Regions from separate parts of the Bacillus bruguierae genome, predicted to be linked through region 1. Evidence: riboswitches for the same ligand, from Rfam matches in the RefSeq annotation. Region 1 holds a riboswitch; each other region holds the start of a gene.

What was found. A riboswitch is a leader RNA that binds a small molecule or an ion and turns the genes downstream of it on or off. The one in region 1 is predicted to bind thiamine pyrophosphate.
Region 2: linked by a shared signal. The riboswitch ahead of thiM (hydroxyethylthiazole kinase) and the one ahead of thiT (energy-coupled thiamine transporter ThiT) in region 1 are both predicted to bind thiamine pyrophosphate.
Region 3: linked by a shared signal. The riboswitch ahead of tenA (thiaminase II) and the one ahead of thiT (energy-coupled thiamine transporter ThiT) in region 1 are both predicted to bind thiamine pyrophosphate.
Region 4: linked by a shared signal. The riboswitch ahead of WAZ07_RS13630 (MTH1187 family thiamine-binding protein) and the one ahead of thiT (energy-coupled thiamine transporter ThiT) in region 1 are both predicted to bind thiamine pyrophosphate.

The regions. Positions count from the first base shown of each region.
Region 1 is NZ_JBAWSX010000012.1:86,466-89,824, forward strand. It holds gene WAZ07_RS18520 (helix-turn-helix transcriptional regulator) at 1-448, shown strand, start outside; gene thiT (energy-coupled thiamine transporter ThiT) at 619-1,188, opposite strand; TPP riboswitch at 1,275-1,376, opposite strand; gene WAZ07_RS18530 (FeoA family protein) at 1,581-1,808, shown strand; gene feoB (ferrous iron transport protein B) at 1,805-3,359, shown strand, end outside.
Region 2 is NZ_JBAWSX010000007.1:118,624-121,982, reverse strand. It holds gene WAZ07_RS13650 (DNA topoisomerase III) at 1-1,342, opposite strand, end outside; TPP riboswitch at 1,813-1,922, shown strand; gene thiM (hydroxyethylthiazole kinase) at 1,994-2,803, shown strand; gene thiE (thiamine phosphate synthase) at 2,819-3,359, shown strand, end outside.
Region 3 is NZ_JBAWSX010000027.1:5,634-8,992, reverse strand. It holds gene thiO (glycine oxidase ThiO) at 1-130, opposite strand, end outside; gene tenI (thiazole tautomerase TenI) at 114-743, opposite strand; gene tenA (thiaminase II) at 799-1,494, opposite strand; TPP riboswitch at 1,580-1,680, opposite strand; TPP riboswitch at 1,740-1,848, opposite strand; gene WAZ07_RS25060 (SH3 domain-containing protein) at 2,447-3,359, shown strand, end outside.
Region 4 is NZ_JBAWSX010000007.1:114,307-117,665, reverse strand. It holds gene WAZ07_RS13635 (anaerobic C4-dicarboxylate transporter) at 1-583, opposite strand, end outside; cyclic di-GMP riboswitch class I at 1,009-1,095, shown strand; TPP riboswitch at 1,454-1,556, shown strand; gene WAZ07_RS13630 (MTH1187 family thiamine-binding protein) at 1,653-1,973, shown strand; gene WAZ07_RS13625 (ABC transporter permease) at 1,921-2,721, shown strand; gene WAZ07_RS13620 (ABC transporter substrate-binding protein) at 2,718-3,359, shown strand, end outside.

The sequences.
Region 1 (3,359 bases):
TTCCAATTACAAAGGAAACTCAAAAAATAATCAAACGTTTCGTTCGTCAAGTTATTTTATTAAAGATGAAAACGACAGCATAATTGGAATGCTGTGTGTAAACATTGATATTAGTAATATGATAAAAGCAAGAGACTGGTTAGACGGTATAATTATGAGTAATACTAGCATGAATGAAGAGGAAGAGAAGGTTCATCCTAATCTTGAATTAGACCTTTCTGAGAACTTAGAAGAAAATCTGGATAGTCTTCTTTCATCACTTATTACAGGAGTTTTATTAGAATGCAAAGTTCCGCCTGAGAGAATGTCTCCTGATGAAAAAATGGAAGTGATAAAAAAACTTAATGATAAAGGGGTATTTTTACTTAAAGGCGGCGTAAGTGAAGTAGCTAAGCATTTAAAAGCATCAGAAGCAACTATCTATCGGTATTTAAACAAGGTAAAGTAAATGTGCCATTTACTTTACCTTGTTTTGTCCTATTAAGCGATCTAACTTAAAAAGGCTAAAATCAGCAGGGCTTATTATGCAAATTTATACCTCTTATTTAATTAGGGTTTTATAAAATACAATAACATTATAAGGTAAATCGATAGTTTGTATTGCTCTTTTTTCTAGGCTTAAGCGCGTTTCGTAAATAAGCGCGGTGCTGTTGTAAATAAAGCGACAAGTAAAGCCGCACATAATGCGAAAGAACCAATCATTGTAATACCGTTAAAGATAAAGGAATATAAAACAGCCGATTGTCCTTTTGGTGCATATTGTCCAAAGAAAATAAAGCCGGCAATGAAGTGCCAAAAATAACGAGCTAGGCTGCCAATAAACGCAGCGATAATGACATACATGATTGCTTTTGCTTTTTGTTTATTGACAATTGCTTGTTGAATTGGTGCATGAAATAAGCCGGCAAAACCAATAAAAGCAAAGGCGACGAAGTACTCAATAAACGCTTGCACCGGCGTAAAAATAGATGCATCCGCTGCGACAATTTGTAATAATCCCCAAACGAGACCACTTAAGAAACTTGCTTTAAATCCCCAACGGTAAGCAATAATAAAAATTGGAATCATAGCAAATGAGATAGAACCGCCTGTTGGAAGTTTAATAGAGAGCGGCAAAATGTCGATGACTAATGCAAATGCTGCGAGAATCGCTGCCTCTATCATTGCTTGTAAATTTGTGTTACGCATGTGAAAATCCCCCTACATCCAAGTTACAAAAGAAGAATCATGATCATAGGGGGATGAAGATATACAAATTGTAAAACACTACTTATGTATATACGTCTGCACAATTCCTACGTTAGCATTAACTAACAGGTTCAAAGGGTCGGAACAAAATGTTCCCTCTCAGCAACGCGGCTCCCCCTGTGACAACGAGATTCTTAGATTGTTAGTTTCATTGTAATGAAGTTAGAAAAGAATGGCAAACAAATTGTACATAACTTTGTTTCGTAACATAAAAACGCTGGAATTGTACGAAAATAGTAATAAATTCACATAGAATTGTATAGTCTTTACCAAAAAAAACATGATATAATTTTTTTGATAATAATTATCGTTATCTTTTGGGGGAATAATTTATGAACTTAGTTGATATGAGTATAGATGAAAAAGTACGTGTAAAAGATTTACAATCTCTTGATACATTATTAAAACGCCGCTTGGCTTCATTTGGATTTTCTGAAGGGTGTGAGCTTTGTGTAAAACAAAAGGCAATGTTTAATGGTCCGTGTACATTAGAATGTCGTGGGCAATTAATTTCTATTCGTCATTGTGATGCGAAAATGATAAAGGTGGAATTAGCGTGAACAAGGTTGCTTTACTAGGAAATCCGAATACGGGAAAAACATCATTGTTTAATGCGCTTACCGGTTCTTATGAATATGTTGGAAACTGGAGCGGAGTAACGGTAGAAAAAAAGGTTGGTAAGTTAAAAGGTAAGCAAGGAATGTTAATAGACTTACCAGGTATATACGATTTAAATCCTGTATCCCGTGATGAAGGGGTTGTTACGCAATTTTTATTAACAGAAGAATTTCACCATATGTTAAATATTGTAGACTCCTCTCAATTTGAACGTAATATGCATTTAACATTGCAATTATTAGAGTTTGGAAAACCACTTTCTATCGGTTTAAATATGATTGATGTGGCAAAACAACGCGGGATTACGATTGATGTCAAGAAGTTAGCTGAAATATTAGGTGTAACAGTTATTCCTGTTATAGCAAGAAGTGGGAAAGGTTGCGAGGAATTATTAGCTACTCTTCATGAAAGCGATAAGGCGGAGCAGAAACCGTTTATTCTTTCATACGGTAAAGCGGTAGAGACAGGAATCCAGCGAGTTATGGATAAATTGCAGCAGGAAAATGATGAGCATGCAAGGTGGCTTGCGCTGCAATTTTTAGGAAATAACGAAGTGGTAGAGAAAGAACTCGCCAAGTCGCATGTATATAATGAACTTGTAGCAATTCGCTCTGCATTAGAAGCAGAATTAGATGTTACGCTAGAGCAGCACATATACGGAGTACGTGCAGCGTATATTGAAAAGCTGAAAACAAGTGTGATTCGTCAAGAAAAAGAAGGAAGCATTCCTTTTTCGGAAAGAATTGATAAATTAATTACGCATAAAATTTTGGGACTTCCGATCTTTTTAGGAATCATGTTTTTAATTTTTCAGGTTACGTTTTCGTGGATTGGAACACCTTTATCTGATCAATTTGATGCATTTGTCGGCGGTCCATTTACGGATTGGGTAACAGCAGGACTTACGAATATTGGTGCGTCTGATTTCATTCGAGCACTCATTACAGATGGAATCATTGCAGGTGTTGGTGCGGTATTAGTATTCGTTCCGCAAATTTTCGCATTGTTCTTCTTCATTTCATTGCTAGAAGATTCCGGATATATGGCGCGTATTGCCGTTGTAATGGATCGTATTATGGAGTTTTTTGGACTAAACGGAAAAGCGTTTATTCCTATGATTATCGGTTTTGGCTGTAATGTACCAGGCGTTATGGCAGCGAGAACGATTGAACAGGAAAAAGAGAGGCTGCTTACGATTTTAGTGACACCGTTTATGTCATGTTCAGCCCGTTTACCTGTATATGCATTATTTGCAGGGGTCTTTTTCCCACATAGTCAAGCGATTGTTGTATTTTCTTTATATCTTATTGGTATTATCCTTGCATTACTTGTTACAAAAATTATGTCTGTTACAGTTTTAAAAGAAGAGAAGTCTATTTTTGTAATTGAACTTCCACCTTACCGTGTGCCGCAAGCAAAAACGTTATGGCGCAGTACGTGGGAAAAAGGAAAAGGATTTGTACGCAAGGCAGGTACATTTATCTTTGGTGGTT
Region 2 (3,359 bases), on a different contig from region 1:
AATCATCTACTGCATCGTCATCTTCAAAGCGATTTTCATAAACTTCTTTCCAGCCAGAATTCACAATTGTTTTGCCGCGTGCGACGAAGTTTTCATCACCGATCTTGGCACGTAACGTTAGTTGTTCATATTCGAAAGCAGGGAATAAAACTGCTAAGAAACGTTTAACAACTAAGTCGTAAATTTTGCGTTCTTTATCTGTGAATGCAGAGAAGTTTACATAGCTTTCTGTTGGAATGATGGCATGGTGATCACTTACTTTACTATCATCAACAAAAGATTTGGAAACTTTAATTGGTTTCGTTAAGACTTTATTAGCTAAAGAACGATACTCACCTACTCCGCAAGCTTTTAGACGTTCTGAAAGTGTTCCAACGATGTCAGATGAGATATAACGTGAATCTGTACGCGGATATGTTAATACTTTGTGCTGTTCGTACAGTTTCTGCATAATATTTAACGTTTCTTTTGCAGAATAGCCAAAAATTTTATTTGCATCACGTTGTAGCTCTGTTAAGTCATAAAGACCAGGAGCAAACGACTTCTTAGGTTTTTTTTCAATTTCCACTACAGTAGCATTTTGGTTTCCTAGTTTTTTCACAATCACATCAATTTTTTCTTTATCAAAGCTGCGGCTATTGCCTTTCGCATCTTGCCAAGTTAGTTTTAATCTATCTGTTGTTTGCGCTTCAATGCCGTAGTATGTTTGTGCTTTGAAGTTTTTAATTTCGTCCTCACGACTTGCGATGATCGCGACAGTAGGTGTTTGGACACGACCGCAGTTTAGTTGTGCATTGAACCTTGTAGTTAATGCACGTGTTGCGTTAAGACCGATATACCAATCTGCTTCCGAACGTGCAACAGCTGAAGCATATAAATTGTCGTATGCTTTACCAGGCTTCAAATTTGCAAAGCCGTCTTTGATTGCTTTATCGGTAACAGATGAAATCCAAAGACGTTTAATAGGTTTATTAACTCTAACTTTATCAATAATCCAACGAGCTACTAATTCACCTTCGCGTCCTGCGTCTGTAGCTACGATGATTTCATTTACATCATTTCGAGTCAGTTGACTTTTCACAGCATTAAATTGCTTGCCGGTTTGTTTAATCACTGTTAATTTTAAACGTTCCGGCAGCATTGGAAGATCTTCTAAATTCCACGTTTTATACTTTACATCATAACTTTCTGGATCTGCTAATGTAACGAGATGCCCTAAAGCCCACGTAACAATATATTTACTGCCTTCAAGGTAACCATTTCCCTTTTTATCGCACTTCAATACACGTGCAATATCACGTGCAACAGAAGGTTTCTCAGCAATTACAACACTTTTTGCCATATTTCAAACATCCTTTCAATTTCCGTAAGTTAACTATAGCATACATCCCTTTTAGATTCAGTTATTCCAAAGATTTGAATCAGTTGTTATTAAATATAAGCATTACATTTTGAATTAGTTTTAGAAATGACCTGCACTTGCTTTCTCCTTTTGTTTTAAAGGCAGAAAAAGGCCATGATCGCTTCTATACATAGCTAGTTGCTCTCATCCACTTAAAAAGAAAGGTGTTTTTATGTTTTTTCTTTATGTAAATTTCAGCAAAGAAAATAAAATATACCCAGCACTCGCTTTCTCCCTTTGTTTTAAACGTTGCTCGTGGCATGTATAGGCCATGACCGCTTCTATACATGGCCAGAAACTCTCGCCCACCTAAAAAAAGAGTTTTTTTATTTTTTTCAGTTTGTATTTACATAGTTAAGAAGAACTTGTTATTTCAATAGAATCGGAGTAGACTACGGAAGTAGATGAATAAGAAAACACATGGGGGTTTGCGGATGCAAACTGAGAGTACGGCTAATCCGTCGTTGACCATTTGAACCTGTTGGGTAATGCCAGCGTAGGGAGAGTGTGAACGCACATTATGAAGACACTTTGCATGCGCAAAAGTGTCTTTTTTGCTATATCTCCCGTTATAAAAAAGGAGAGATACATATGAAAATGAAAGAAATTGCACAAGTAATTGAAACAGTACGTGAAAGAAATCCGCTCGTCCATAATATTACAAATGTGGTGGTGACAAACTTTACTGCTAATGGATTACTAGCATTAGGGGCATCACCTGTGATGGCATATGCGAAAGAAGAAGTAGCTGAAATGGCAAGTATTGCGGGAGCGCTCGTTTTAAATATGGGAACACTTCGCCAAGAAGAAGTAGAGGCGATGCTTATTGCTGGAAAGTCAGCAAATATGCACAACGTACCAATTGTCTTTGATCCTGTCGGTGCCGGGGCAACTTCGTACCGAACAGAAGTGGCAAGGCATATTCCAAGTGAAGTAAAGCTAGCGATTATCCGTGGTAATGCCGCAGAAATAGCAAATGTGATTGATGAGAAATGGGAGATTAAAGGTGTTGATGCAGGGGGAGGAAATGGTGATGTTGTGTCAGTTGCGAAACAAGCAGCAGAGCAGCTAAATACAATTATTGTTATTACTGGAAAAGAAGACGTGATAACAGATGGGGAAAGAACTTTCATTCTTCGTAACGGTCATCCTATTTTAACAAAAGTAACAGGAACGGGTTGTTTGTTAACATCTGTTATCGGAGCATTTATCGCAGTTGAAAAAGATTATGTAAAAGCAGCAGTTGCGGCGGTAACATTTTACGGTGTAGCGGCAGAAATTGTCGCAAGTAAAACAGTTGAACAAGGGCCGGGAAGTTTCCAAATTGAACTTTTGAATCAGTTAGCAAATGTTACTGCAGAAGACGTTGAACAGTATGGGAATGTTGAAGAAGTTCGTTAAGGAGGGGTGAGAGAAATGGCACGTATCGATAAACAACACATGTCTGAATTACTACAAGTGTATTTTATTATGGGCAGTAACAATTGCCGCAAAGACCCATTACAAGTTATGAAAGAAGCACTGGATGGCGGAGTTACACTTTTTCAGTATCGTGAAAAAGGTGACGGAGCGTTAACAGGGGAAAACCGATATGCATTTGCAAGACAGTTGCAATCTTTGTGCAAAGAATACAATGTTCCATTTATCGTAAATGATGATGTGGAGTTAGCACTAGCGTTAGATGCCGATGGTGTTCATGTTGGACAAGATGATGAAAATATTCAGAGCGTACGCGGGAAAATGGGGGATAAAATCATTGGTGTATCCGCTCATACAATAGAAGAAGCTTGTTTTGCGATTGAAAATGGTGCGGATTATTTAGGAGTAGGACCGATTTTTCAAACAAACACGAAAAAAGATGCAAAAGCAGTACAAGGAACGGCAGGATTACGTGTTTTTCGTGAAAGTGGTATTGAAATTCCGATTGTCGGTATTGGTGGTATTACAACCTACAATG
Region 3 (3,359 bases), on a different contig from region 1:
TAGAGGCTTCAGAAGCAATCTTTTGTTTTTCAATGATGGCAACTTTATAACCTCTTTCAGCAAGGAAATGTGCAACCGAACTTCCGATTACACCGCCGCCAACGATGGCAACATCATATATTTTTTTCATGATTTCTCGCCCACTTTCGTATCGTTTCCTTATATAACTTTGCCTGTTCATTCGGTTTTACGGCACTTAAAATTCCGGACATAATTGCAATGCCAGTAGCCCCAGTGCCGAGTACCTCTGCTGTATGATTAGGAGTAATCCCTCCAATAGCGGTAATTGGAATTGTTAAACGGTTTGCCATTTCCGTAATCCCTGCTAATCCTCTTGGCGGAACTCCCTTTTTGGAGTTTGTTTGAAACAAATGCCCATACAGAAGAGAATCTGCACCACTTTGAAAAGCAGATACAGCTTCTTCAAATGAATGCACGGAGTAACCAACATGTAAATAAGAAAATTTTTCTTTAACAAGCTTTACATCCACGCTGCGATGTCCAAGTTGGACACGTCTAATATTGAATAAAATTGCAATATCAATCCGATCATTGATGACAAGTTTAGAAGAAGGAAATCCCTTATATAAGAGCTTTTCCACACCTTCATATAACTCTTTCGTACTTTTCTCTCGCTCACGAATGTGCAAATAATCTATTTCACTTTCAATATCAGTTGCTATATGTGCTAACTCTTCAAATGACATACGACCATTTGATATAACGTGAAGCTCAGCTTTCATATCCATTCGCCTACTTTAAAATGTTTTCAAACAATTCGTTTGTCGAAAAGAAACGTTACGAAATTGTAGTATGTTCTTGCTCCTCAAAACCCCACATCTCCTTACGATATGCCATATCCCAAAATAAGTATTCAAACCGACTGGAATATAAGAAGATTTCTTCTAAACGATTTAGTTCTTCTTCTGTTTTCCCAATTGTAATTTCATTAAATAAATCAATTAACCATATACAAAGATCCCCATATTCTTCAGAGCTGTATCCTCGAATCCACTCGCCAAAAAATTCATGATCACGTGCTCCTGAAATAGCATTCAAACGCTTTCCAATCTCCCAATAACTCCACATACATGGAAGCAATGCTGCAATTAACTCAGCAAGTGTACCGTTTTGTGAGACGGACATCATATAGTTTGTATATGCTAGATTCATAGCAGACGGCTTTGCTAATTCCATGTCTTCAACAGAAATTCCTAAACGTTTTGCATATTGTTTATGAATCGTCATTTCCCCATTTAAAATGCCATCAATTTGTTTAGCAAACTTCGCCATCACTTTTGGATTTGTTGCTTTTACAACACCGATTGCATATAACTTTGCATAATCTAACAAATACAAATAATCTTGAACAATATAATGTTGAAATCTATCTTTCTCTAACGTTCCATCTCCCATACCTGTTACAAATGGATGATTATGACTTTTTTCCCAAACAGGTTGCACTTTTTCAAATAGTCTTTCACAAAATGTCATCTCAGTTTCCCCTTCCTGTATATATATTCCCAAATAAAAAACCACTTCTATATAAGAAGTGGCCACAGCAAACAAAAGAAAACCTCATTTGTTGTTTCCACTTCCCTACGCTAGCATCACCTAGATCAGGTCATAAGGGTTAAGGTTTTTACCTCTCTCAGCTTTTAAGCACCCCTAGTGGTGTTCTATAAAATTTTCAATAAAAAATCCCCGTTTCTATGCATAAAGAAACGGGGACGTTATTTATATCGTCCAAGTTGCTTCCCTACGCTAGCATCATCTAGATCAGGTTCAAGGGTCAAAGACTATAGGTCTTACTCTCAGCTAGCAACACTAGCTCCCCTAGCATTATATTCATTTAACATAGTCAGTATACCATCGCCATATCTCATCGGCAACTCTTTTCATTTATGAAGTGAAACTTCCGTCAGTGGGGGTTTTCTTCATCCCCCACCTATCTTCTTTGTTTCTCTCTGAATCTTGAGGTGGGGATCTTACTGCCCGTTAATGTGGGATAAAGTGAAACACTAATCGTTTAAACAAAATAAAACATTATAAAAACATATTGTAAGTTCAGAAAAAAACGAATTTCTTCTATCTATTTCCATAACAGCTATAAATCTGCTATCCTTTTATTATATAGCTTTATAATCTATATCCATTTAAATTTTCCGACATATAAGTCGCTACTATGCAGAATATAACATGACCGCTACTTGCTTTATCCTTTTGTCTTCTACCTTGCGTGTAGTAGGAAAAGGCCCTGACCGTTTCTATGCACGGCCAAATGCTCTCCCTAAAAAGAAAGGAGTGTTTATGTCAATTTTTTAACTTGTATATATAGAGAAAAAGCATTCATTTGTTTTTAATCAACGAATATATTACAAACTCAATATCTTTACATTATGATTTTAATCATAATAATTGATTACATAAGGAGGTCTATGAATATATGAATTTAAAAGTCGCAACAATAACAGCAACTACTGTAGCAGTTGCTTCTATGCTCCCCTCTATAGCAGAATCTAATATACATACCGTAACAGCAGAGCAAACATCAAAAACAAAAATTGGTTATGTAAAAACGAAAACATTACAAATGTACAATAGTCCTAATGGGACAGATTATGTTATTGACAGCATTACGCGTGGCACTCCCATTACAATTCTTGAAACAACAAATGAATGGTATAAAGTTCACGTTCACAATAAAACTGGCTATGTAAAAAAAGAAGCAATTTCTTTAACAAAACCACACGATAGTGGAAATCAATATATCGTAAATGCGGATGCAGTAAACGTTCGCTCTGAACCAAATACACAATCTGAAATTGTTACTGTATTACCAAATGGAAAATTTGTTACTGTTCAAGAAGAACAAGAGGGATGGTATAAAGTTATACAAAATGGAACAAGCGGCTATGTAAAGAAAGAATTTTTATCTAACGCCGATCAGCCATTAGTTAAAGGAATTACTGTGCAAGGTGGAAGTTCTTACTATGTTGCCACTCCGACATTAAAAGTACGTAGCGGAGCAGGAACAAATACAGCTATTATCGGTTCTTTAACCAATGGGACACAAATACAAGTCGTTGAAAATATGGGAACATGGTATAAAATTCGCTACGGATCAGGATATGGCTATGTCGCACAGCATTGTATAACACAAAGACAACAACAGCAGCAACCAAAACAGAAAGCTACACCATCTATTCCAGCTGTATTTAAATATCCTGCTCAAGGAAAAATCAGCTCGGAATTTGATATACGCTGGGGAGAAATGCACTATGGCGTAGATATTGCAGCAACAGGAAATGTTCCAATCCAAGCTGCAGCACCTGGAACTGTTGTTAAATCATATTATT
Region 4 (3,359 bases), on a different contig from region 1:
TTAGCTCTTTCCCCATTTTGCTTACGACGAAAGCAGCTAACATACAAGCGATAAAGGTAGATGGAATACTAATTTTTAAAATATCTAATAATGTAATCTTATAGTCAGCAAGCATAGCGAGAAGTGCAACGGTTGCTGCTGAAATTGGACTTGCCGTAATCGCTTGCTGCGATGCAATAACAGCAATTGACATTGGACGCTCTGGTCGAATTCCTGATTCACGCGATACTTCAGCAATGACAGGAAGAACTGAATAGGCAACGTGTCCTGTTCCTGCACAAAGCGTAAATAAATAAGTGACGATTGGGGCGAAGAACGTAATACGTTTCGGGTTTTTGCGGAGCGCTTTTTCTGCAATATGAACAAGATAGTCCATCCCCCCAGCAGCCTGCAAGGCTCCAGCGGCTGTAATAACTGCTAAAATCATAAGCATAACATCGATTGGGGGAGAGGTTGGTTGTAAGTGGAAGAAGAAGACAAAGATTGTCATCCCAACGCCTCCCATTACGCCAAGGCCAACACCTCCAAGGCGTGCGCCGATGAAAATACAGAGTAATAAGATGATAAACTGTAGCCAGAACATAGTATAGCACCTCCGAGATAATAATTAATTGTTATTATCAAATAATTTAACTTGTTTAATGATTCGAAAGTAGAGTGATATATATACAAGTTAAGAACCCGACATAAAAAAACTTTCTTTTTAGGAGGGAACGAGAGCATCTAACCGCGCATAGAAACCAAGTAGCAATCATATTGTATTCTGCATAGCAGCGACTTCTATGTCGAAAAATTAAAATGGATATATATAATAAATCTCTAAAAATCGCTTTTTTTTCATTATATAACACATCAAAAACATGATTTACTCTAGTTGTTAAAATTATGTTACAAAAGGGTTATTTTGGAATATTATATTTATATGTACGGATAAATGGTTAATTTGATTTGGAGGTTGTAATCTGTGGACAGAGAATTGTGTAATTTTCATAAAACTCTCATATCGTTCATCGAGAAAGACAAACTTATGGAAACATAAGGACACAAAGCTGTAGGGGCTAAGGACGAATGAGACTAGGCTAGCCAGTTACCGGACTGATAGGATTGGTTAGGCCAATGTTTTTTATGACATTGATCTCTTTTTTATGTGTAAAGATAATAATAGTAAGAATACTACTACTAGCAACAAATGGGATAGTAGTGTGATGCTGATCAATTGCAAGAGCTAGTGTAATCATCATAACTGGAAGTCCAGCTGAGAAGTAATAACTGAATAGATACTTCTTTTCATGCAAAATTAAGAGATATTAACATATCCATCTACATACAAATTCCACCTCTCTACATCAATTGTTGAGTACAAAATGCATGAAGAGTAACTTGAGGATAGTATTTTTGAGAAGAAAAAATAAATTTGTTTGTTCATAAAAATAATCCGTGCTACAATGAAGACGAATTGAAACAGGGGAGCCGGTATGGCTGAGAGGATGTAACAAGACATCGACCCTTAACCTGATCTGGATAATGCCAGCGTAGGGAGTTGTATCAAGAATCGTAGCAATTGTTATTCTATGATAACTTGTATATAAGGCTTTCCTGCTTTTGGCAGGAAAGCCTTTTCTTTTTATACGAAATTTAAGGAGGAATTTATTGTGTCACAGCAAGTTACAGTTTCATTTTCAGTTGTACCACAAGCGAAGCATAAAGATGTATATGCAGTTGTAGATAAAGCGATTGAAGTTGTTCAGAAATCTGGAGTACGCTATGAGGTTGGGGCAATGGAAACGACGATGGAAGGAGAATTAGACGAGCTTCTTGCCATTATTAAACGTGCGCAGCAAGCTTGCATAGATGATGGAGCAGAAGAAGTAATTACTTCTATTAAAATCCACTATCGTCCAAGTACAGGCGTAACGATTGATGAAAAAGTGTGGAAGTATCGTGAAGAATATGAAAAAACAGAAGCGATCTAACATAGCGATTACAACAATATGGCTGTTCCTTCTCATCGCAATATGGGAAGGAGCTGTTTCCATATTCCATATTGAACCGTGGATTTTGCCAAAGCCTTCTGCAATTGTACATGAACTTATCGAAATGAAAGATTTGTTACTTCCAAATACGATGCAGACTTTGCAAGAAGTGTTCATAGGATTATTTTTTGCAATTATACTTGGAACGAGCATTGCAATTATTATGGATGTGATTCCGTTATTCCGTGTGTTAATGAATCCGTTACTAGTGATTTCACAAACAGTTCCGATTGTTGTACTAGCACCTTTATTTATCATTTGGTTTGGCTACGGAATGCTGCCAAAAGTAATGGTTGTGATTCTCATATGCTTCTTTCCGATTACACTTAGTATTTTAGAAGGCTTTCAAACGGTAGACAAAGCGATGTTAAAGCTGCTGCAAACAATGCGGGCAAGCAAGTGGCAAGTCTATCAAAAAGTGAAGTTTCCAGCAGTACTGCCATATTTTTTTTCAGGATTAAAAATTGCCGTTACATATAGCGTAATGGGGGCTATTATTGGAGAATGGCTTGGGGCAAGTGAAGGTTTAGGCGTTATGCTGACAAGAGCGACGAAATCTTTTTTAACAGCTCGTGTGTTTGGAATCGCTGCTGTTATTGCCTGTGTGACACTACTCTTGTATTTTATTGTTGAATTTATGGCAAGACTAACAGCACCGTGGGTTTACAGAAAGGATGGAGAGAAATGAAAAAAGGGTTAAAAGCGTTATTAGCAGCTTCTTTATTATTTACATTTGCAGGCTGCTCAGCAGGGAAGAAAGAAGAGAGTAAAGAGAAGAAAGTAACCGTAGTATTGGATTGGTTTCCAAATACAAACCATACTGGCTTATATGTAGCAAAGACGAAAGATTACTATAAAAAACAAGGGTTAGATGTAGAGATTATTCAGCCAGGTGAAAATACGTCTGCTGAACAAATGGTTGCATCAGGAAAAGCTGATTTTGGTGTAAGTTATCAAGAGAACGTAACAACAGCAAGGGTTGAAGATATTCCAGTTGTATCAATTGGTGCGGTTATTCAACATAATACATCTGCATTTGCATCTTTAAAAAAGGATAACATCACATCTCCAAAAGCATTTGAAGGAAAACGATATGGCGGTTGGGGAGCACCGGCTGAAGAAGCTACTTTAAAAACAATTATGGATAAGCATCAAGCAGACTATAATAAAGTGCAAAAGGTTGTACTTGGACAAACAGATTTCTTTAAATCTATTGGCCGTGATGCTGATTTTGAGTGGATTTATTATGGCTGGGATGGTATTGAAGCGAAGAGAAAAGGCATTGAGCTAAACACGATTATGCTAAAAGATTTAGATCCAGCGTTA